Regions from separate parts of the Neisseria sp. HMSC064E01 genome, predicted to be linked through region 1. Evidence: predicted binding sites of a transcription regulator. Region 1 holds the regulator's gene; the other holds the start of a gene.
What was found. The regulator FNR, encoded in region 1, switches genes on or off when oxygen is low (the NO sensors DNR and NnrR bind a similar motif). The targets are predictions, from matches to a motif close to TTGATNNNNATCAA.
Positions count from the first base shown of each region.

Region 2: the regulator FNR is predicted to act here: its motif matches at 1,956-1,969, upstream of HMPREF2572_RS01735 (FeoA family protein).

Region 1 covers NZ_KV794940.1:15,517-26,029, forward strand. Annotated here, with positions in the region: gene HMPREF2572_RS07625 (hypothetical protein) at 1-795, shown strand, start outside; gene purH (bifunctional phosphoribosylaminoimidazolecarboxamide formyltransferase/IMP cyclohydrolase) at 1,062-2,642, shown strand; gene HMPREF2572_RS07635 (cysteine hydrolase family protein) at 3,259-3,912, shown strand; gene HMPREF2572_RS07640 (L-lactate permease) at 4,327-5,913, opposite strand; gene HMPREF2572_RS07645 (MBL fold metallo-hydrolase) at 6,304-7,377, opposite strand; gene fnr (fumarate/nitrate reduction transcriptional regulator Fnr) at 7,450-8,184, opposite strand; gene hemN (oxygen-independent coproporphyrinogen III oxidase) at 8,327-9,748, shown strand; gene HMPREF2572_RS07660 (hypothetical protein) at 9,881-10,213, shown strand; gene HMPREF2572_RS07665 (hypothetical protein) at 10,452-10,513, shown strand, end outside.
Region 2 covers NZ_KV794886.1:19,872-30,384, reverse strand. Annotated here, with positions in the region: gene HMPREF2572_RS01740 (ferrous iron transporter B) at 1-1,309, opposite strand, end outside; gene HMPREF2572_RS01735 (FeoA family protein) at 1,481-1,747, opposite strand; gene HMPREF2572_RS01730 (NAD(P)H-hydrate epimerase) at 2,066-2,692, shown strand; gene crcB (fluoride efflux transporter CrcB) at 2,718-3,080, opposite strand; gene HMPREF2572_RS01720 (hypothetical protein) at 3,399-4,058, shown strand; gene HMPREF2572_RS01715 (dihydroorotate oxidase) at 4,324-5,259, shown strand; gene HMPREF2572_RS01710 (5-(carboxyamino)imidazole ribonucleotide synthase) at 5,508-6,644, shown strand; gene HMPREF2572_RS01705 (GNAT family N-acetyltransferase) at 6,750-7,232, shown strand; gene HMPREF2572_RS01700 (Smr/MutS family protein) at 7,315-7,932, shown strand; gene HMPREF2572_RS01695 (FAD-binding oxidoreductase) at 8,061-9,428, opposite strand; gene HMPREF2572_RS01690 (hypothetical protein) at 9,563-9,865, opposite strand; gene HMPREF2572_RS01685 (FKBP-type peptidyl-prolyl cis-trans isomerase) at 10,432-10,513, shown strand, end outside.

The sequences.
Region 1 (10,513 bases):
GCCGCTAGCCCCGTTTTGGCATCGGCTGCGCCCAATAACGACAAAGCTGCCGTCCAAGCAGCTATTGCCCAGTATTACAACCGTCCGCTTGAGGCACACAACTGTCAGCTTACCGAGCCGCCGAAAGACAGTGAGACAGCATCTGACAATATTATGTATTGTATGAAACCCGTTGCCGACCATAGCGTAACACGCAACGGCACGCCTACGCGCTATGTGTTGTATACGGGTTTTGCCTATGATATGAAGCTCAAAATCAAACAGGGCGCGCACGCTTCTTCGGGTCTGGCGGAATTGTTTGTTTTGGAAAAAACAGACGGAAAGTGGGCAATCAAACAACATGGAAGCGATGAAATCGGCGCATGGGGGGATGTGCCGGAGAATAAGGCTTGGCAGTTTGTCCAGATGGGTGAGCAAAACTGGGGCTACGCTGTCGAATCAGGCTATACGGGGCAAGGCGAAACGACAACTGGAAGAAACTTTCTGTTTACCGATAATAGCAACCGTATCCGCCGCAGCTTCATTGTGAATGGTAAAGATAATGGCGCATATTATGGCAATTGCGATGTATACAAAGGGCGGGAAAAACGCAATTGCGAAGACCGATATACCAGCATCGATGCGAAAATTGCTTTTGACAAAAACCGTCCTTCAGTCTCGGGCGTATGGGCATTAAGCGCAACGGTGAAGGGGGTGGATGGTAAAAAACGTTATAAAAATCAGAAATATGCGATTCCTTACAACGGCAAGACACACGTTGCGCCGAAAAGCTATCCGCTAAATGTTCAACATTGAGGCTGTTTGATTTCTGTCGAAAAACGCTTAAAACCGCGTATTCCGTATCGAAAACGGAATCCTTGTAAAAGACTGATTGAAAACGGCAAGGAAATGGGGTTTCAAGCAGTAAAGGTCGTCTGAAAACGGGTCAACCCGGTTTTTTTATCAAAAAAAATTGTCAACAATTTTTCCAGAAAACTGCTGCTAAAAAGCCGAAACTAGAGGATAATACCGCCCCTGAAAGTGTTTGTTTCCAGTTATAAATCTGTTTAAAAGGAATCCCCATGCCTTCCATCAAACGCGCCCTGATCAGCCTGTCCGACAAAAACGGCGCAGTCGAATTTGCCCAAACCCTGCACAAACTCGGTGTCGAAATCCTCTCCACCGGCGGCACGGCGAAGCTGCTTGCCGATGCGGGCGTTCCCGTGATTGAAGTCGCCGACTACACCGGTTTCCCCGAAATGCTCGACGGCCGCGTGAAAACGCTGCATCCGAAAATCCACGGAGGTATTTTGGGGCGGCGCGATTTGGGCGAACACGTCGCCAAGATGGAAGAGCACGGCATCGGCAACATCGACCTCGTGTGCGTCAACCTTTACCCCTTCGCCGCCACCATCGCCAAGCCAAACTGTACGCTGGAAGATGCGATTGAAAACATCGACATCGGCGGCCCGACCATGGTGCGCTCCGCCGCGAAAAACTGGAAACACGTTGCCATCGTTACCGACACCGCCGACTTCCCCGCCATTGCCGCCGAAATGGAAGCCAACGGCGGCGCGTTGAGCGACAAAACCCGCTTCAACCTGTCGCGCAAAGCGTTCAGCCACACCGCCCAATACGACGGCATGATTTCCAACTACCTGACTTCGCTTTCAGACGACGTCTTGAGCGGACAGCCCGAAATCGGCGAATTCCCCAGCCAGTTCAACCAAAGCTGGATTAAAGTGCAAGACATGCGCTACGGCGAAAACCCGCACCAGCGCGCCGCGTTCTACCGCGATGTGTACCCCGCCGCAGGCAGCCTCGCCGCCTACAAACAACTGCAAGGCAAAGAATTGTCGTACAACAACATCGCCGATGCCGATGCCGCATGGGAAGCCGTCAAATCCTTCGACGCGCCCGCCTGCGTGATTGTGAAACACGCCAATCCGTGCGGCGTCGCCGTTGCAGCCGATACCTTGACCGCCTACAAACTCGCCTACGCCACCGACACCACCAGCGCGTTCGGCGGCATCATCGCCTTCAATCGCGAAGTGGACGGCGAAACCGTCAAACAGATTACCGACAACCAGTTTATGGAAGTTTTGATGGCGCCGAAGTTCACCGCCGAAGCCCTCGAAATCGCCGCCGCCAAGAAAAACGTGCGCGTGTTGGAAGTACCTCTAGAAGCAGGCGCGAACCGCTTCGAACTAAAACGCGTCGGCGGCGGACTGTTGGTACAAACGCCCGACATCCACCGCATCAGCCGCGCCGATTTGAAAGTCGTCTCCAAACGCCAACCGACCGAGCAGGAATGGGATGATTTGCTGTTCGTTTGGAACGTTGCCAAATACGTCAAATCCAACGCCATCGTGTTCGGCAAAGGCGGACAAACCTATGGCATCGGCGCAGGTCAAATGAGCCGTGTGGACAGCACCCGCATCGCCGCCCGCAAAGCGCAGGACGCAGGTTTGGACTTAAACGGCGCATGCGCCGCTTCGGACGCCTTCTTTCCGTTCCGCGACGGTGTGGACGTCATCGCCGAACAGGGCATCAAAGCCATCATCCACCCCGCAGGCTCGATGCGCGATCAGGAAGTTTTTGATGCAGCGGACGAACACGGCATTGCCATGGTGGTAACGGGTGTTCGCCATTTTAGGCATTGATTCAAGTTTGATTGAAGCAAAGGTCGTCTGAAATGGGTTTTATGCCGTTTTCTGCTCGATTTTTTCTAGAATGATTCGTTTTGACAGCTGAAGCGAACCATTTAATCTCCACGCGAAAACGCGCAACACGGATAGAAACTGTGTTGCGCGTTTTATTTGTTTGGGGCTGTGGCGGTTGGTATGGCAAGGTTTTTGCACCGTTTATTTTTACCATTGGTAGAGAAAAATCAGTTTGTAATGCGGATATTGCCAACAATTTCTCGCTTTTTTGGGCGAAATTTTCTTTTAAACAACAGTTTTATTCAATATGTATCATATTTCACGAATGCAGAGAAACCATAAAATAAATAAGAAATTAATGAATGAAAAGAATTGCTTAAAAATGATATTTGATTAGAGTATTAGCCTTAAATACCACGAAAATTATATTTACTGCAAGTATTGTTACAAATCTTAAATTATTTACTAGCCATATAACGATTATCCTGATATTATACCGCTCATCATAAATATACCGATTATCTTCAAATTAAACCATTCGTCTGGTGTCAGTGATTGAACGGAGCAATCCTGATTCTGTTTGCAGAATAGAATTAAATAAAGAGAGCCATACCATATGACTACCGTTGCAATCGACATCCAACCGCAATTTCGCTTTACCTGTATGGCTGCTAATGCAACCCATTTTTTATTGCGTCCGGAAGGTATGGTTAATGAGCTTAATCATCAGGCAGCTTTGGCAGATAAAAGGGTTTTAATCGAGAATGTGAACATTGATCCCGAGAGCGTTTGTGCGACTATCGTCAATCGTAACGGTGTAATGTTCGGCCGACCATCCGGTTTTTTCAGCCAATGTGCCGGCGGTTGTCGCGGTGCGCATTTGCTTCAAGGTTTGCCGTCTCCGGCAGATTATGATCATACGCTCGAATTAAGCGGTAAACATATCCACGGTGCTTGTTTTAGTGATGCCCATGAGGCAAACAGTACAGGACTGTTGGAATGGCTGCACGAACAAAATGCCGATACCGTCATTATTGGCGGATTGGCTATCGAAGAAACTGTCGCCAATACGGCTAAGCAATTGTCTTGGTACAGCGATAATCTTCATATTATTGTCAATCTCGGTGCCTGCCACGGCTACGCGCCTGAAAGCACCATCGAGACTATCTATCAGATGCGGAAAATGGGCATCACTGTTGCTTCGAATACGGAATCGATTCCGGAGCTGATGCGCCGTTTCTCCGGCATAAACCAGGTTAAAGTGTCGTAATCTCTTGCTATTACTCCCAGCTGCAAGAGTTTCTTAGGGTCGCCTTTTGGCGGCCCGTTTTTTTATCTGCATTTTTTATCTTTAAAAGAAGAATTCAGACGACCTGCTGCTGTTGGATGGTATAGGAAAAGGGAAATATCGTTTGTTTATAGTGGATTGACAGGTTTTTACGACCATATTGTCTTGCTTTGGATTTGTTTTTGATATTGGCTTCAATAGAAATGGGGCATTTTATAGTGGATTAACTTTAAACCAGTACGGCGTTGCCTCGCCTTGCCGTACTATTTGTACTGTCTGCGGCTTCGTCGCATTGTCCTGATTTAAATTTAATCCACTATATATGCTTCCGAAGCAGTTGAGCCATAAAAAAGGTCGTCTGAAAATTTTCAGACGACCTTTTGCTTTACAAGCTTCTTACATGAAGAAAATAGCTGCTATGGCGACAGCGATTACACCGTAAATCGCCATCGGAATAACGGTTTTCTTGATAATCGCACCTTCGGCGTTTTTCACGTCCAGTACGGTACATACGGCGATGATGTTGTTGATGCAGACCATGTTACCCATTGCGCCGCCAACGGATTGCAGAGCAAGGATGAGGGTAACGGACAGGCCGGTATCAATAGCGATTTGTTGTTGAATCGGGCCGAATGTCAGGTTGGATACGGTGTTCGAACCGGAGAAGAATGCACCGATAGCACCAAGGTAAGGGGAGAAGTAAACCCAGTGTTCGCCTGCCATCGCTGCAAACTCTTTACCGATGATTTTCACCATGGAGTTGTCGCCGCCAACCATCATCAGTTGAACCATAATCAGCGCGCCCATCAAGGCAAGCAGCGGTTTTTTGGTTTGGTTGAAAGTTGCAGCGTAGAAAGCCCATGCATCTTTAAATTTGGTTTTATAAAGCAGGATACAAATCCAAACGGTAAAGACAAACGGAATCCATGCAGGAACGTAGAGGGTTTGGTAGGAAGCGTTGACACCTTGTCCGAAAATGTTGCCGAAGGTAATGGTCAAAGAGTCGCTGACGGTGATTTTGCTCAAATCAAACGGCAGTTGGAAGCTGAACCATTCTTCTTTGCTGGTCAGCAGGCCTTTGATGCCGAGCTGTTTGATACGGGTAACCACCAGCATACCGATAAGCATACCTAGAGGGGCAAGTGCTTTGGCAACTTGGGCGAAAGGTACTTTTTCAGCATTCGGATCTTTCGGATGGTCTTTGCTCAAACCCCAGCCGTGGTTGGCTGCGAATACGGACACCATCAGGCCGATTGCGCCGGCAACGAGTGATGGGAATTCTTCGTTAACCATCGCCAAGGCAACATAAGGAATGGTACAAGAGAAGACGGCAATGCCGATGAAGCCCAAGTTTTTACGGATTTCAGACCAAGGCACGATGAAGCTCAAGCCGATGACGGGGATGACGAAACCTGCGAAGAAGTGCATCACGCCGGTTTGTCTGCCGATAGCCAAGATGTTTTCGGGACTCAGGTTTAATGGCGCAAAACCGAACCAAGTCGGTGTACCCACCGCGCCGAATGATACGGGCACGGAGTTCATGACCAGCGTAAAAATCGCCACTTTCAACGGATTGAAACCCAAGCTCATCAGAATCGGGGCGGCAATCGCAGCAGGCGTACCGAAGCCGGATGCACCTTCAATCATAAAGGCGAACGCCCAACCGATGATCATCAACTGCGCCACGGGGTTCGGGCTGATGGTCGCCAGCCATTTGCGGATAATGTCGATACAGCCGGTGGTTTCCATCATGCGGTTGAACATAATCGCACCGAAAATCACGGTAATCGGCGTCAGTGTGGAAACCAGACCGGACGCTGCGGTTGCGTTGAGCAGCATAGCGTCGTCGTTGAAATAAAACAGCTTGATGGCGTAAATCAACGCGGCGGTAATCGGCAGCGCAATGTAGGAAGGCATGCTGTTTTTCTTAACCATCAGCCAAATCAGCAGGATGATGGGAAAAATGCTGAGGAATAGTGCCATGGTGAATCCTTAAAATCGGCGTTGTTTATCAATTTTTCTAATGATGTCGGATGCGAGAGAGATATCGAACCTTAATCTGAGAGTAATTATCAAATAAATTGGTAACACCAATTTAAAAGAACGCCGCATACTTTACGTAATCCGATGTAATCGGTCAAGTGGTTTGTACGCGAACTGCGCTTTATCAGATAAGGATTTCGGCTGAGGAGAAATTAGTTTTTTATTATCAAAATATTGCAAAATAGATAAGTGGGAGAAAGGGGAAGAGTGTTGGAAATGCCGCAACAGATAAATTCAAAAAAGGTCGTCTGAAAAACAGCCTCCGCTTCATTTGCATCTGTGCCTTGATGAAACTTGCGGTACTTGTTTTCAGACGACCTTTTAGCAGCTTTATTGTAAAGGTTCGGCGAACCAGTCTTGCGTGGCGGTATCGGCATCAAAGACTTGTCCCATTAGCGGAGTCAACGGATTGACGCCCAAACTGCGTGCCAGAGGGATACTTTGCAGCAGGGGTTCGTTCCAAGCGTGCAATGCCATGGCGTAGGCGCCCCAGTGGATAGGCATGAAGCGTTTGGGGGCAAGCTGCGCGGCATAGCGGGCGGTTTGCTCGGGGAAGAGGTGGTTGTTGGGCCAATGTTCGCTGTATTGTCCGTTTTCGATGAACGCGATATCGAACCCGTTGAATTTTTCGGCGATTTTGTCGAAATGGCTGCCTTGTGCCGAGTCGCCGTGAAAATAGAATTTTTCGCCGCCGTGTTCGATGGCAAAGCTGGACCACAGGGCTTGATTGCGGTCGGTCAGGGTTCGGGAGGAGTCGTGGCGGGCAGGTAGTGCGGTGTAGCGGATGCCGTTGCGTTCGGTACTTTGCCACCAATCGAGTTCGGTAATGCGTTCTTGCGGCACGCCCCATTTTTTCAGCAGTACGCCCATACCGAGTGAGACGACAAAGTGGCTGTTGCCTTTTGAATTGAGTGCCTGCACGCTGTCTTTTTCGAGGTGGTCGTAGTGGCTGTGGGAAATCAGGATGACATCGACAGGCGGCAGTTCGTCAATTTCTGCGGGTGCAGGCTGGAAGCGTTTCATGGTGATGGGGATGGGGGAGACGGAATTGCCGAAAACTGGGTCGGTAATGACGGTTTGCCCGCCGATCCGCATCAATAGGGTGGAATGTCCGAACCAGACGAAGCGGCTTTTGCCTTCGGGTGCGGCGAGGAAAGTCTGCCAATCGGGCTTGACGGTAGGCAGAGGTTTGGGCGGGCGCGTTGCCTGCGGGTCGGTCAGGATTTTCCAAAATGCGCTGACGAGGCCAGTCGGTTTCTGCTGCGGTTCGGGGTTGAAGAAGGTTTGCGTTTTTGGGTCGTAGTGGTCGCTTGCGGGGTAAACGGGATGTTGGTCGGGATAGAGCCAGTAGGTGAGCAGGGCGCAGGCAGTGGTCAAGGTAATGAGTTTTTTCTTGTGTTTCATATTGGTTTTATGAAGAAGGTCGTCTGAAAATTTTCAGACGACCTTGGATTCTGTTTGAAGTTTGAAAATAGTTCAGATGGCGTGCGAACAGCCGGATACCATTTTTTTAAGGGCTTGCGAGTCGAGGATTTTGATGTGTTTGTGTTCGACCGAAATTAGACCTTCATGGTGGAACTTGGACAGCGTGCGGCTGACGGTTTCGAGTTTCAGCCCCAAATAGCTGCCGATTTCTTCACGCGACATTCTCAGGATAAAATCGTTGGCGGCAAATCCGCGCGAGTAAAGGCGTTGGGATAAGTTCAGCAAAAACGCCGCCAAACGTTCTTCGGCGCGCATATTGCCCAAAAGCAGCATCACGCCTTGGTCGCGCACGATTTCGCGGCTCATTAATCTGAAAAAATGGCTTCTCAGGCTGGGGATGTTGTGTCCCAATTCTTCAATGTGGGAAAAGGGTAACTCACACACTTCGCTGTCTTCCAAAGCCACCGCGTCGCAGCTATGGACATGGGAACAAATGCCGTCCATACCGATGAGTTCGCCGGACATAAAAAAGCCGGTAACCTGATCGCGGCCGTCCTGACTGGCAACCGTGGTTTTGAAAAAACCGGCGCGGATGGCAAACAGCGACGCGAAAGGCTCACCGGTGCGGAACAGATATTCACCCTTCTTCAAGCGGCGGCTCTGTCGGATGACCGCGTCCAATTGTGCAAACTCATTGGGCAAAAGCCCGACGGGCAGGCAGAGTTCACGCAGCGAACAGGAAGAACACAGGGTTTTCATCTGATGCAAGGCATTGTGTGTGGTCATAAAATACCCTTAAATTAAGGTTTTTATCCTGTCATGATTACGTAAGTTATTGACACATATCAAGACAGGTTTATCATACTGTGGCATTCTACCAAACTATCCGAAAATTGCCTAACATCATTACTCTAATCACGCACATGCCATGAAAGTAATACCGATACAAAATAATCACAATAGAAACAATGACAAGCCTGAGTTCGACCGCGAACTCATTGCTAGCCTTCCTTCCAGCGGTCCGCGCTATACTTCCTACCCGACAGCCGACCGATTCCATGACGGATTTCGCGAAGCCGAATATATCAATGCCTTGAATCAGCGTGGTATGGGGGCTTTGAACAAGCCCCTTTCACTTTATATCCATATCCCCTTCTGCAATACTATCTGCTACTACTGCGGCTGCAATAAAATCATCACCAAAGACAAAAGCCGTGCCGATGCCTACATTGAATACCTCGAAAAAGAAATGGAATTGCTCGCCCCGCATCTGGGCGGACGGCATCAGCTCGCGCAACTGCACTTCGGCGGCGGTACGCCGACCTTTTTGAGCGACGACCAAATCGAACGCGTATTCCGCATGATACGCAAACATTTCCAACTGATACCCGGCGGTGAATACTCCATCGAAATCGACCCGCGCAAAGTCAGTCGCGAAACTGTTCTCATGCTCGGCAAGCTCGGCTTCAACCGCATGAGCGTCGGCATTCAGGACTTTGATCCCAAAGTGCAGGAAGCGGTCAACCGCATTCAAAGCTACGACGAAACCAAAGAAGTCATCGATGCCGCCCGCGAAGCGGGGTTCAAATCCGTCAGCGTCGATTTGATTTACGGTCTGCCGCACCAAACCGCCGAAAGCATCAAAACCACCATTGATACGGTATTGTCGCTCGATCCCGACCGCCTTGCCCTTTATCACTACGCCCACCTGCCGCATATCTTCAAGCCGCAACGCCGTATCGATACCGAAGCCGTTCCCGGCAGCGAAGAAAAACTCGATATGCTCCAATATTGCGTCCAAACCCTGACCGAACGCGGCTACGTCTTCATCGGTATGGACCACTTTGCCAAACCTGATGATGAACTCTCCATCGCCCTCAAAGAAGGCTTCCTCCAGCGCAACTTTCAAGGCTACTCGACCTACGCGGACTGCGATTTGGTCGCCATTGGCGTATCTTCCATCGGTAAAATCGGCAGCACTTATTCCCAAAACGAACGCGACATCGACGCCTACTATGCCGCACTCGATGCAGGACACCTGCCCATCATGCGCGGCTACCAACTCAATCAGGACGACCTCTTGCGCCGCAATATCATCCAAGATTTGATGTGCCGCTTCGCCTTGGATTACCAAATCTACGAAAGCGTGTTCGGTATCCCGTTCGACCGTTATTTCAAGGACGAAATTGCCGACTTGGAACAACTCGCCTCCCTCGGGCTTGTCCGCCTGAAACCGCACGGACTGACCGTTACCCCAAAAGGCCGCTTCCTGATACGCAACATTGCTATGGTATTCGACTACCATCTGCGCCACAGGGAAACCAAAGCCCAATACTCGCAAACGGTGTAAATTAGGAATAGCAAAGGTCGTCTGAAAATTTTCAGACGACCTTTTTTTTTATTTTCAAGACTTTCGGGTAACATAAAACCATATTTGCCGCGTTGTCATGATTCAAGTTAATTTGCTCTAGATACGCTCCCTATGATTACCGAACAGCAAAACGATATCCTCAGCATCAATCAAGTGCAGCTTCTCCTTGCTGAAAAGCGCACGGCACTTGCTGTCATGCGTACGGGTATTGCCGTGTTCGCGCTGCCTTTGTCTATTTTCAGTGCATTGATTGCGACCTCAAAATGGTACGAGGCTGTCGATGTTTGGCCCTTGCTCGCGCTGGTCAGCCTGATGAACATCAGTTTGATTTTTTTCTCGGTCTATCTGATTACTCGCTCGCTCCGTAGAATGCACCAATACGACCGAATGATTGCAGATATCAAATACAACAATCAGTCTTTGCGTAAACTGCTTGAGTCATAAAATCCAGACAGTTGGGGTAGGGCATAGGTCGTCTGAAAATCAAAATATAGAGGAATTTTAGTTATTTAGTATAGTGGATTAAAATAAAAATGAGACAAGGCGGCAACGCCCGCCGTGTACGGGTAGTACATAAGGGCGTTGGCAACGCCGTATCATTGCAATTTAAATCCACTATAAAACATGGCTCCCCCCCCCCTATTTGAAGCGACACGATACCATCGCAGTATCAGGATATTAAATGAACATTAAACATAAAGAATGGATAAAAATCTTACTCTTCCCTCATTTAATAACGGCCGG
Region 2 (10,513 bases), on a different contig from region 1:
TCGGCAGCTCCATCAAGAGCGGGAATTGCTGCACGTTGCCTTTCATACGCGCCAAGCGTTTCATGATATATGCTGCCAAGGCGGCAGACAGGATGCCTGCGAGATAGAGGATAAACAGTGTCAGCCCTTGCAGGTTGAAAATCCCGCCTACGGTGCGGTCAGGAATGACGGCGGCGATAATCAGCGCGTAAACGGGCAGCCGCGCGGAGCAGGTCAGCAGCGGGGCGACAGCGATGGTAACGAGGCGTTCGCGCGGGTCATTAATCGTACGCGCCGACATCACGGCGGGAACGGCACAGGCGAAACTTGACAGGAGCGGGATAAACGAGCGTCCCGACAGACCGCTTTTTGCCATGAGGTTGTCCAACAAAAACGCCGCGCGCGGCAGGTAGCCTGAGTCTTCTAAAAGCAGGATGAAGGCGAACAGGATCGTAATCTGCGGCAGGAACACCAACACGCTGCCCAAACCGGCAATGACGCCGTTGACGAGCAAGTCGCTGAGGATGCCCGGCTCCATGTTGGCGCCTATCCATTCGCCCAGCGCGGTAAAGCCGCCTTCGATGGCGTCCATAATCGGCGCCGCCCAAGTGTAAACCGCTTGGAACACCATAAACAGGATGAACAGCAGCATAATCATGCCCCAAACGGGGTGCAGCACGATGTCGTCGAGTTTTTTGTGCCATGCGGGCAGCGTCATCTGGGTGCGTACCACTTGTGCCAAAATCGATTCGACTTCTTGATAAAGTTTGTCGCTATCCAGCGCATCGAGCGTGCGTTCGGCAGAGGCGGGGTTGGCGGGGAAAGAGCGTTTGCGCGGCAGCTTCACCACGGCTTCGCGTACCGCCTGTACGCCCGACGCGCTCACTGCAACTGTTTCCAAAACAGGTGCATCCAACAACTCGCTCAGTTTGGCCGCGTCGATATTCAAGCCCCTTCTGCGGGCAACGTCGCTCATATTCAGCGACACCACCATAGGCAGTCCCAGCGTTTTCAGTTCCAAAATCATGCGCAGGGTCATACGCAGGTTGGTCGCGTCGGCAACGGCAATAATGGCATCGGGCGGAATGCCCAGTTTGCCAACGACCACATCTTTTGCCACCGCTTCGTCGGGGCTGGTCGTGCGCAGGCTGTATGTGCCCGGCAGGTCAATAATGCGGACGGCCGCGTCGTCGAGGAAGGCACCCTCGCGCTTATCGACCGTTACGCCCGGATAATTGGCAACCTTGGCATGTGCACCGGTCAAACCGTTGAATAAAACGGTTTTGCCGCAGTTTGGCGCGCCAATCAAGGCAAAATAGCTTAGTTCCATGAATTGAACTCTCCTTTTTTGATTGTTTGATAAGTTTGGAGTGGGATTTGGGGAAAAGGTTTTGAAATTGTGTTTTCAGACGACCTAGGTCGTCTGAAAAGGATGGGGCGGTCAGATTAAATCCGCCTATGCCGCATTTTCAAAATGGAAACCTGCCTGCGTGTACAGCGGTCAGCCGTCAATCACATGGCACATAATTTTTCCCGCTTCTTCCTGCCGCAACGAGAATTGCGACTGGTTGCCCAAACGTACGGCAAACGGACCGCGTCCGAATCCGCCGACGGCAATCACCTGCAACGGCATTCCGCTTGAAAAGCCCAAGTCGGCAAGGCGGCGCGTAACCAGCGGGTCGAGTTCGCCGAAAGTCGAATTGGGGACGATGGAGTCGATGTGCGCGACTGCGCCTTTACTGAGTTTTGACAATGGTATGGCAGACATAGTGTGTTTTACTTTCGTTGTCGATTGAAAAAAGAGACAGCAAGTAAAGACGAATCAGACACAGGGTAGGCAGAGGCATATCTCAATGCCCGTCCCCGCAAAAGAAGTAGTTTTGATTGTTTATCACTTTGTTTCATTATGATAATAAATCTTGTTAACATAAAAATCAAATACAAAGCCACCAAGTTCCTTATTTTCAGACGACATATTGCGACAAATCAAAGAAAGCGAATGATTCGTTGTGAAAGTCGGGAAAGGCTATTGATAAGGTTTTCGTTTGGATGTTTTATGAAGGACTGAAGAGCAAAGGAGAGAATGATGAAAATCTACACCGCTGCAGAAATGCGTGAACACGAACAAATGGCAGTCGATAAAGGTACGACTTTCGAGCAACTGATGGAAAACGCGGGACAAGCCGCCGCCGCGGATTTGCTGCGCCGTTTTCCCAAAGCAGGACGCGCGTTAATCGTTTGTGGCAAGGGCAACAACGGCGGCGACGGTTTGGTCATCGCGCGCGTGTTGTCCGAACATGATTGGCAGGTAGATGTCGTTTTCGTCTTGGGAGACAAACTGTCGCCGCTGGCGCAGTTGAACCGCGAGCGTTTGAATCATTCAGACGGCGTTAGCTTTATCCGCCCCGACGAACTGGAAGGTCGTCTGAAAACAGGTTACGGCCTCGTTATCGAAGGCATTTTCGGAACAGGCTTCAGCGGCGCATTGCCCGAAACAGCCGCCGCCGTCTGCCGCCTGCTAAACCAAGCCGACGGCTTCAAAATCGCGTTAGACATCCCGACCGGGCTGAACTGCGACACAGGCGAAGCAGATCAAGACACCTTCCGCGCCGACCTGACCTACGCCTTCGCCTCCTACAAACCCGCGCATATGACTGAAGCAGGCAAAGCATATTGCGGCGAAACCGTGTGTTTGGATATTGGGATAGAGTGATTTTTTTTGAGATGAGGTGTTTGGGTTATTTCCAGCTTTGCACCAAATAAATGCCCAACGCCGTCAAGAGAAACGAGCCGAAAACATGCAGGCAGACCGCCGAAAAAGCCGTTGCCCAGCGTTGCGCTTGCATCAGAGTAACCATTTCCAGTGAAAAGCTGGAAAAAGTCGTCAGGCTGCCGAGAAAACCGGTAATCAGCAAAAGCTTCCATTGAGGATTCTCCAGCCATTCGGCGCAGATGCCGATTAAGAATGCGCCAATCCAGTTGGCAGCAAGCGTGCCGGCTGAAAGCGGAACGGATAGTGCGGCAAAGGCGAGAACGAGCAACCAGCGGGACAATGCGCCCAAAGCCGCGCCAAACGCAATCGCCATGACGTTTTGAAACATATCGAAATCCGGATGAAAAAATCAAATGTCGGGTTCGAGATTTTAACCGTATTTGCCAAAGGCTAACAAAAGGTCGTCTGAAAGTGGTTTTCCAGTTTCAGACGACCTTTCTTTCTGATAAAGCTGTTCAATCCCTCGGATTTCTGCTAGAAATCAGTAGAAGCTCAAGCATTTGAAAGATTCAAAATTAAATTGATTATTAACGTTGAAAATATTATTTATGATATTGAACTTATTAATTTTTCACACTTTTTTGCTTCATTCGTTATAATGTGAATCGTATGCACCATCGCATATTTTTAAAGTTAGGATTGATAAATGAAAATGAAATGGCTTGCCCTCGTAACCGCCGCCGCATTGAGTTTGACTGCTTGCGGCGATAAAAACAAACAGGCTTCTGATGCGCCTGAAAAAGCTGCCGCAGGCAAGACGGCGGATGCTTCAAAACAGGCTGACAAACCTGCCGAAGAAGCAAAATCTGTGGCTTCTTCAGGCAATTTCCTGGCTGATGCAGCCGCTCTGCAAGCTGCTGAAGATGCGCTGAAAGCACTGCCGCAATTCGGTGGCAAACCGCTCAATATTTTCCAAAATATCCATTTCTACGGCGGCGAACGTCCGCGTATTACCGTTGAAATTCAAGACCCTAGCAAACCTGACAATATTGACCACTACGAATTTGAAGACGGAAAATGGAGCGAGCCTCAAGCTGTCCGCATTTCCGGTGACGGCAATATGAAAGACAACGTGTTCCCGTTGGATGAAATCAAATTCGCCGATATCGCGAAAATCGCTCAAGCCTACGGCGAAAAAGCCAAAGAAGTGGAAGCTAAAGAAGCGGAATTGGATCATGTGTACTACGCCTTGTTCGTGCCGACCGGTAAGAGACAGTGGTACACCAGCAATCTCGAAACTGACCGTGCGGAATACGAATTTGAATTTAACAAAGACGGTACTCTGAAAAGCTTCAAAAAACGTTAATAGCTTGGACAGTCGGTAATTTATGCCCGACTACCCAATTTGATTTGAGACAGTTACGCTTGTCTTGATAGGGGTCGTCTGAAAAGCATTTTAGGTTTTCACTTCGTTGAAACCGTGCTTTCAGACGACCTTTTGCGTCTTCCCTTCATCACCTAAAACAACATTTCCCTACATTGTCTGTCATTTGATGTTTGTTAAAAATTTTGCCGACTATTCGTGTTACGCTTCGCAAACAAATTGATTTTTCAAGGGAAAGGAGTAGGGTATGCTGTCATTGAGAACGCAAATCGCCGGTTTTTCTTTTGACAACTGTCTGATGAACGCCGCGGGTGTAGCGTGTATGACCGTGGAAGAATTGGAAAAAGTCAGGCAATCTGCCGCAGGCAGCTTCGTCACCAAAACGGCGACGCTGGAGGTGCGGGCGGGCAATCCAGAGCCGCGTTACCGCGATGTACCGCTGGGCAGCATCAATTCCATGGGTTTGCCGAATCAAGGCATTGATTACTATTTGGATTATTTGCTGAACCTTCAAGAGTCGCATCCGGAGCGGACATTTTTCCTCTCGCTGGTCGGTATGTCGCCCAATGAAACACACACACTGCTGAAAAAAGTGCAAAACAGCGGATTTAAAGGCATTACCGAACTCAACCTTTCCTGCCCGAACGTCCCCGGCAAGCCGCAAATCGCCTACGACTTTGAAACGACCGAGCGGATTTTGGGCGAAGCCTTCGGCTACTTCGACAAGCCTTTAGGCATCAAACTGCCGCCGTATTTCGACATCGTCCATTTCGACCAAGCGGCGGAAGTGTTCAACCGCCATCCGCTGAAATTCGTCAACTGCGTCAATTCCATCGGCAACGGTATGTATATCGAAGACGAATCCGTCGTGATCCGGCCTAAAAACGGCTTTGGCGGCATAGGCGGCGAATACATCAAACCGACCGCGCTCGCCAATGTCCACGCGTTCTACCAAAGATTGAATCCGTCCATCCAAATCATCGGTACAGGCGGCGTTTATACCGGTCGCGATGCGTTCGAACATATCTTGTGCGGCGCGAGCATGGTGCAAATCGGCACGGCGCTGCATCAGCAAGATGTCGAAGTTTTCGAACGCGTTTCGCTTGGCTTGAAAGCCATCATGGTGCAAAAAGGCTACGAGACGCTCGAAGACTTCAAAGGCAAACTGAAATATCTGGGGTAAGTCTGCTCAGATGAAGGGGAAAAGGTCGTCTGAAAACCATCATACGGTTTCAGACGACCTTTTATTACAAAACGGCTGCCGATAGGTTTCTTTGGAAAATCCGGATATTGGGAGAGGATGTTTTGATTGTTGTCATTTTGCTCATACGGCAAGCATCGAAATAGCGTGTAAAAGGCGTTTTAACATTTATCTCTATAAGCAGGTTTGTTACAATTTCGGGAAAATTTTAGTGGAACCGCAAAATGCTGATGAACTCATCCGCCATCCTCCCTCCTGCCATGCTCGGCATTCTCGGCGGCGGGCAATTAGGCAGAATGTTTACCGTTGCCGCCAAAACCATGGGCTACAAAGTAACCGTTCTCGACCCCGATCCGAACGCACCGGCGGCAGCATTTGCCGACCGCCATTTGTGCGCGCCGTTTGATGACCAAGCCGCGTTGGACGAGTTGGCAAAATGCGCGGCGGTTACCACTGAATTTGAAAACGTCAATGCCGATGCGATGCGCTTTTTGGCAAAACATACCAACGTTTCCCCCAGCGGCGACTGCGTTGCCATCGCGCAAAACCGTATTCAGGAAAAAGCGTGGATACGTAAAGCGGGATTGCAAACCGCGCCGTATCAAGTGGTTTGCAGTTCAGACGACATCAGCGACGAAAGCGCGCAATTTTTGCCCGGCATCCTGAAAACGGCGACTTTGGGCTACGACGGTAAAGGTCAAATCCGCGTCAAAACGGTGGACGAACTCAAAGCCGCGTTTGCCGAACACGGCGGTGTGGATTGCGTTTTGGAAAAAATGGTGGATTTGCGCGGCGAGATTTCCGTTATCGTATGTCGTCTGAACAATGAAAACACGCAAACCTTCGACCCCGCCGAAAACATCCACGAAAACGGCATCTTGGCTTATTCCATCGTCCCCGCGCGGCTGAGTGCCGACGTGCAGCAACAGGCGCGGCAGATGGCGCAACGTTTGGCGGACGAATTGGATTATGTCGGCGTGTTGGCGGTGGAAATATTCGTCGTCGGCGATACGCATGAATTGGTCGTCAATGAAATCGCCCCGCGCCCGCACAATTCCGGCCACCATACGCTGGATGCCTGCGCCGCAGACCAGTTCCAACAGCAGGTGCGCATTATGTGCAACCTGCCTCCCGCCGACACCAAGCTGCTTTCTTCATGCTGCATGGCGAATATTTTGGGCGACGTTTGGCAGGAAGATGGCGGCGAACCGAATTGGCTGCCACTGCAAAGTCATCCAAACGCACACTTACACCTTTACGGCAAAAAAGCCGCGCGGAAAGGGCGCAAAATGGGGCATTTCACCGTTTTGTCCGCCGATGCCGATACTGCTTTTGAGGCAGCGGGAAAATTGCATCAAAGTCTTTGAATATAAAATATAATAATGGAAACAGCGTTCAGACGACCTCTGATCGTTTACGATAGAAACGTCGTCTGAACACGCATTACAACACATCTTACAACACATCTTGCCATGAGCCTTCTGACCATACTCCGTCCCGCAGTCGCACAAGATTGCCAAGCCATCCACAATGCCCATCTGCACGCCGTCCAATATACCTGCATCCGCAGTTACGACGATAAAGTATTGCATGCGTGGGAAGCATTGTTAGATATCGACAGCTACCTCGAAACCATTTCCGATCCCGGCAAAGCCTTTTGGGTGGTGGAATACAGGGGCGCGATACAAGGATTTTTCCAAGTGGACTTCAAAGAAGCCCAATTGGACGCGCTCTATGTTCACCCCTTCGTCCATAATCACGGCTTAGGTACAGCCTTGCTGCGCCGTGCCGAAGAGCTTGCTCATCAGGCGGGTCTGAGCTTTTTGAAACTGTACGCCTCGCTCAATTCCGTTCCTTTTTACCGTTTGAACCACTACGAATCTTTGGGTTCTGCCGTATTGCAGTTGAACAAAGACGTTAAGGTCAAGTGCGAACTGATGCGCAAATATCTATAAGCCGTTTTCAGACGATCTCCAAAGGAAGCCAAAGGTCGTCTGAAAATGTGTTTTCCATGTCAAACCTCAAAATATCCCAACGATGAAAACAGATTTCCAATCTGCCTTGAAAGCATTAGGCAAACAAGCCAAAAAAGAAGCCGAAGCGCGGGCGCATGAGCAAGCCTTGGTGAAGAAGCGCGAGGAAGAGAATATCGATTTCGCCAAAGCCGTAGGCGCAGTGACGCCCTTGAAAACCGCGCCGCGCTATGAAGCCCCGCGCGATAAAACGCCCATCAAACCCCGTCCGAAAGAGCAGGAAAGTTTGGCAGCTGAAGATTATTTCTACGTCGGCAGCGGCGCTTCTTGGGATGAACCGCCCGCTTCGTTCAGTAAAAACGGACAAGGTAAAAACGATTTGCAACGTTTGCGCAACGGGCATTATCCCGTGGTCGCCGATGTTGATTTGCACGGCTACACGCAGGAAGAGGCGCAACAGGTTTTAAACGAATTTATCGAATTTACCCAAAAACGGGGTGTATGCGCGGAAATCATCCATGGCAGCGGTTTGGGTTCGTCAGGCTACAAACCCGTTTTAAAAAACATGACGCGCCGCTGGTTGATGCAGCATCCAGATGTATTGGCTTATATCGAGCCGAGAGAAGGCAATGACGGCGCTGTACGCATTTTGTTGAAGCGCAGGCGCAAGGAAGAAGAATAGTTTGTGCTGGGTTGATTGGGCTGAGGCAATATTGCCTTGAGCACAATCTGCGAACTATGTCAAAGGTCGTCTGAAACTGGGATTAGGTTTTCAGACGACCTTTTCGATTTTGGAACACTGAATATTGCTTACGGCAGGAGCTTGCCCGGATTCATGATGTTGTGAGGGTCAAGCTGGGCTTTGATGGCGCGCATCAGGGCGATTTCCGACGGGGTGCGGACGCTGGGGAGCCAGTGTTTTTTGATGCTGCCAATACCGTGTTCTGCCGCGATGGTGCCGTGGCAGGCGAGGATGTGTTCATAGACGATGGTGTTGACGGCATCTTCGTAGCGGTAAGCGTCGTTGCTTAAAACGTCGGGCAGAAAGGTGTTGTAATGCAGGCTGCCGTCGCCCAAATGTCCGAAGCAGACGATTTGTATGCCGGGGAAACGGGCTTCCAAGGCGGGTGCGCATTGGTGAACAAAGGCGGCGACTTGGGCAATCGGGACGGCGATGTCGTGTTTGATGCTGGTGCCGAGCTTGCGCTGGGAGGCGGAAATGTTTTCACGCAGCGTCCATAGATCGAGGCGCTCTTGTTCGGATTGCGCGATGATGCTGTTTTCTTTGCCGTTTTGATAGAGAAACTCGGCAAGTTTTTCGTCGAGCGCGGCATCGGGAACGGAGTCGGTCAGTTCGAGCAGGACGTGCCAGTTTGCATCAGTCGGCTGTTTGAGATGACTGAACTCGGAAGACAATGCCAAGGCGTAGCGGCTGATCAGCTCGAAACTGGTCAGTCGTTCGGCAAAATGTCCTTGTACGGCTGTTAAAAGCTGTACGGCAGATTCGATGTCATCCAAACCTACCCATGCGGTCGCTATGGTTTGCGGACGGGCGAAGAGTTTGAGCGTGGCGGCGGTGATAATGCCGAGGGTGCCTTCACTGCCGATAAAGAGGTGGCGCAGGTCGTAACCGGTGGTATTTTTGTGCAGCGGTTGGAGATGGGAAACAAGTTCGCCATTGGGCAGGACGACTTCCAAACCCAATACCAAGTCGCGCATACTGCCGTAGCGTAAAACGTTTAATCCGCCGGCGTTGCAGGCGATGTTGCCGCCGATTTCGCACGAGCCTTCGCTGGCAAGACTGAGGGGAAACAGTCTGCCCGCTTCGGATGCCGCTTTTTGAACGTTTTGCAGGATTACGCCTGCTTCGACGGTGATGCTGTTGTCGGCAAGGTTGATTTCGCGGATACGTTTGATTTTGGAAAGGTTGAGCAGTACGCCGCCGGAAGCTACCGCTGCGCCGCACAAACCGGTATTGCCGCCCTGCGGGGTAACGGGGATACGGTTTTCAAAACAAAACCGCATGATTTCTTGTACATTTTCTATAGAATGCGGTTGCAAGATGATGTCCGGTTCGGAAACAAAGCGGCGGCGCTGGTCGTTTAACAGGGCCGGAGTGGCTTCGAGGATTTCAGCGGGGGAAAGGAATTCAAGAAAACGGTCGTACAGATTGGGCATAACGGGCAGCAGGATGGTTTGTGTGTGTACGGAAGATTATATAGCGGATAAGGGAAGCGAAAAACGGTAAAGGTCGTCTGAAAAACAAAAAAGCAGGATACAATCCGTATCCTGCTTTTTTAACTGTAAAAATATTATTTTGCAGCAGAAGCGGCAGAAGCAGCAGCTGAGCTGGCAGCAGAAGCAGCACCAGTTGCAGCAGAAGCAGCGGTATTAGCTGCAGAAGCGGCAGTGTTGGCAGCAGAAGCAGCGGTGTTAGCTGCAGAAGCGGCTTCAGTTGCAGAGGAAGCGGCAGAAGCAGCACCGGTTGCAGAAGAAGCGGCAGAAGCAGCAGTTTCAGAAGCACCGGAAGCGGTAGGAGCAGCAGTATCAGCGCCTTTGTTACAAGCAGCCAAAGCCAAAGATAACAGAGCAGCAGCAATCAGAGATTTTTTCATTTTGAGAACCTTCTTTAAATCGATTTAAGTAGAACAAAACAACAAAACGACATATCAGTCGTTTCATTTAGAGTAAAAATTCATTGCTGAATTTCCTGCATTATGCCCCACAGGGTGCTTCGGTGCAACGATACGGACGAATTAGTAATTTTTAATCAATCTGAAATGGACGAAAGACGGGGGTGAAACTAGTCCGCATTGGCTGTTATTCAATGTACATTTGAAATAAATTGTATAGTAAAATTTATTTATTTCATGCGTTTACATTTGAATAATACGCTATGGGTCTTTGTTTTCAATCGGTTTGAATGAAATGCGGGCAGTTGTTGCGCATAAAAGCAGAAAGTTGTAAAAAAGTTACACAGATATAAAGATTATCAAAATTTACGCTTTTGCGTGCAATATGTTAAATATTGTGCATATAAATTTATAATTGTTAGTTTTGATAATTTTGCGATAAATCTCCGTGCATGACGGCGGTGTGTTAGAATGCTTCAGATTTGTTGGCAGAGGGTTGTCAATAAAGAAAACCTGTTTTGATAAACGGTCATGATAAAGGATAAAAAATGGCTATTGAAAAAAATTCTGTGGTTTCGCTTCACTATGAAATGTACGATGCGGACAACCAACTGCTGGACAAAACCGAAG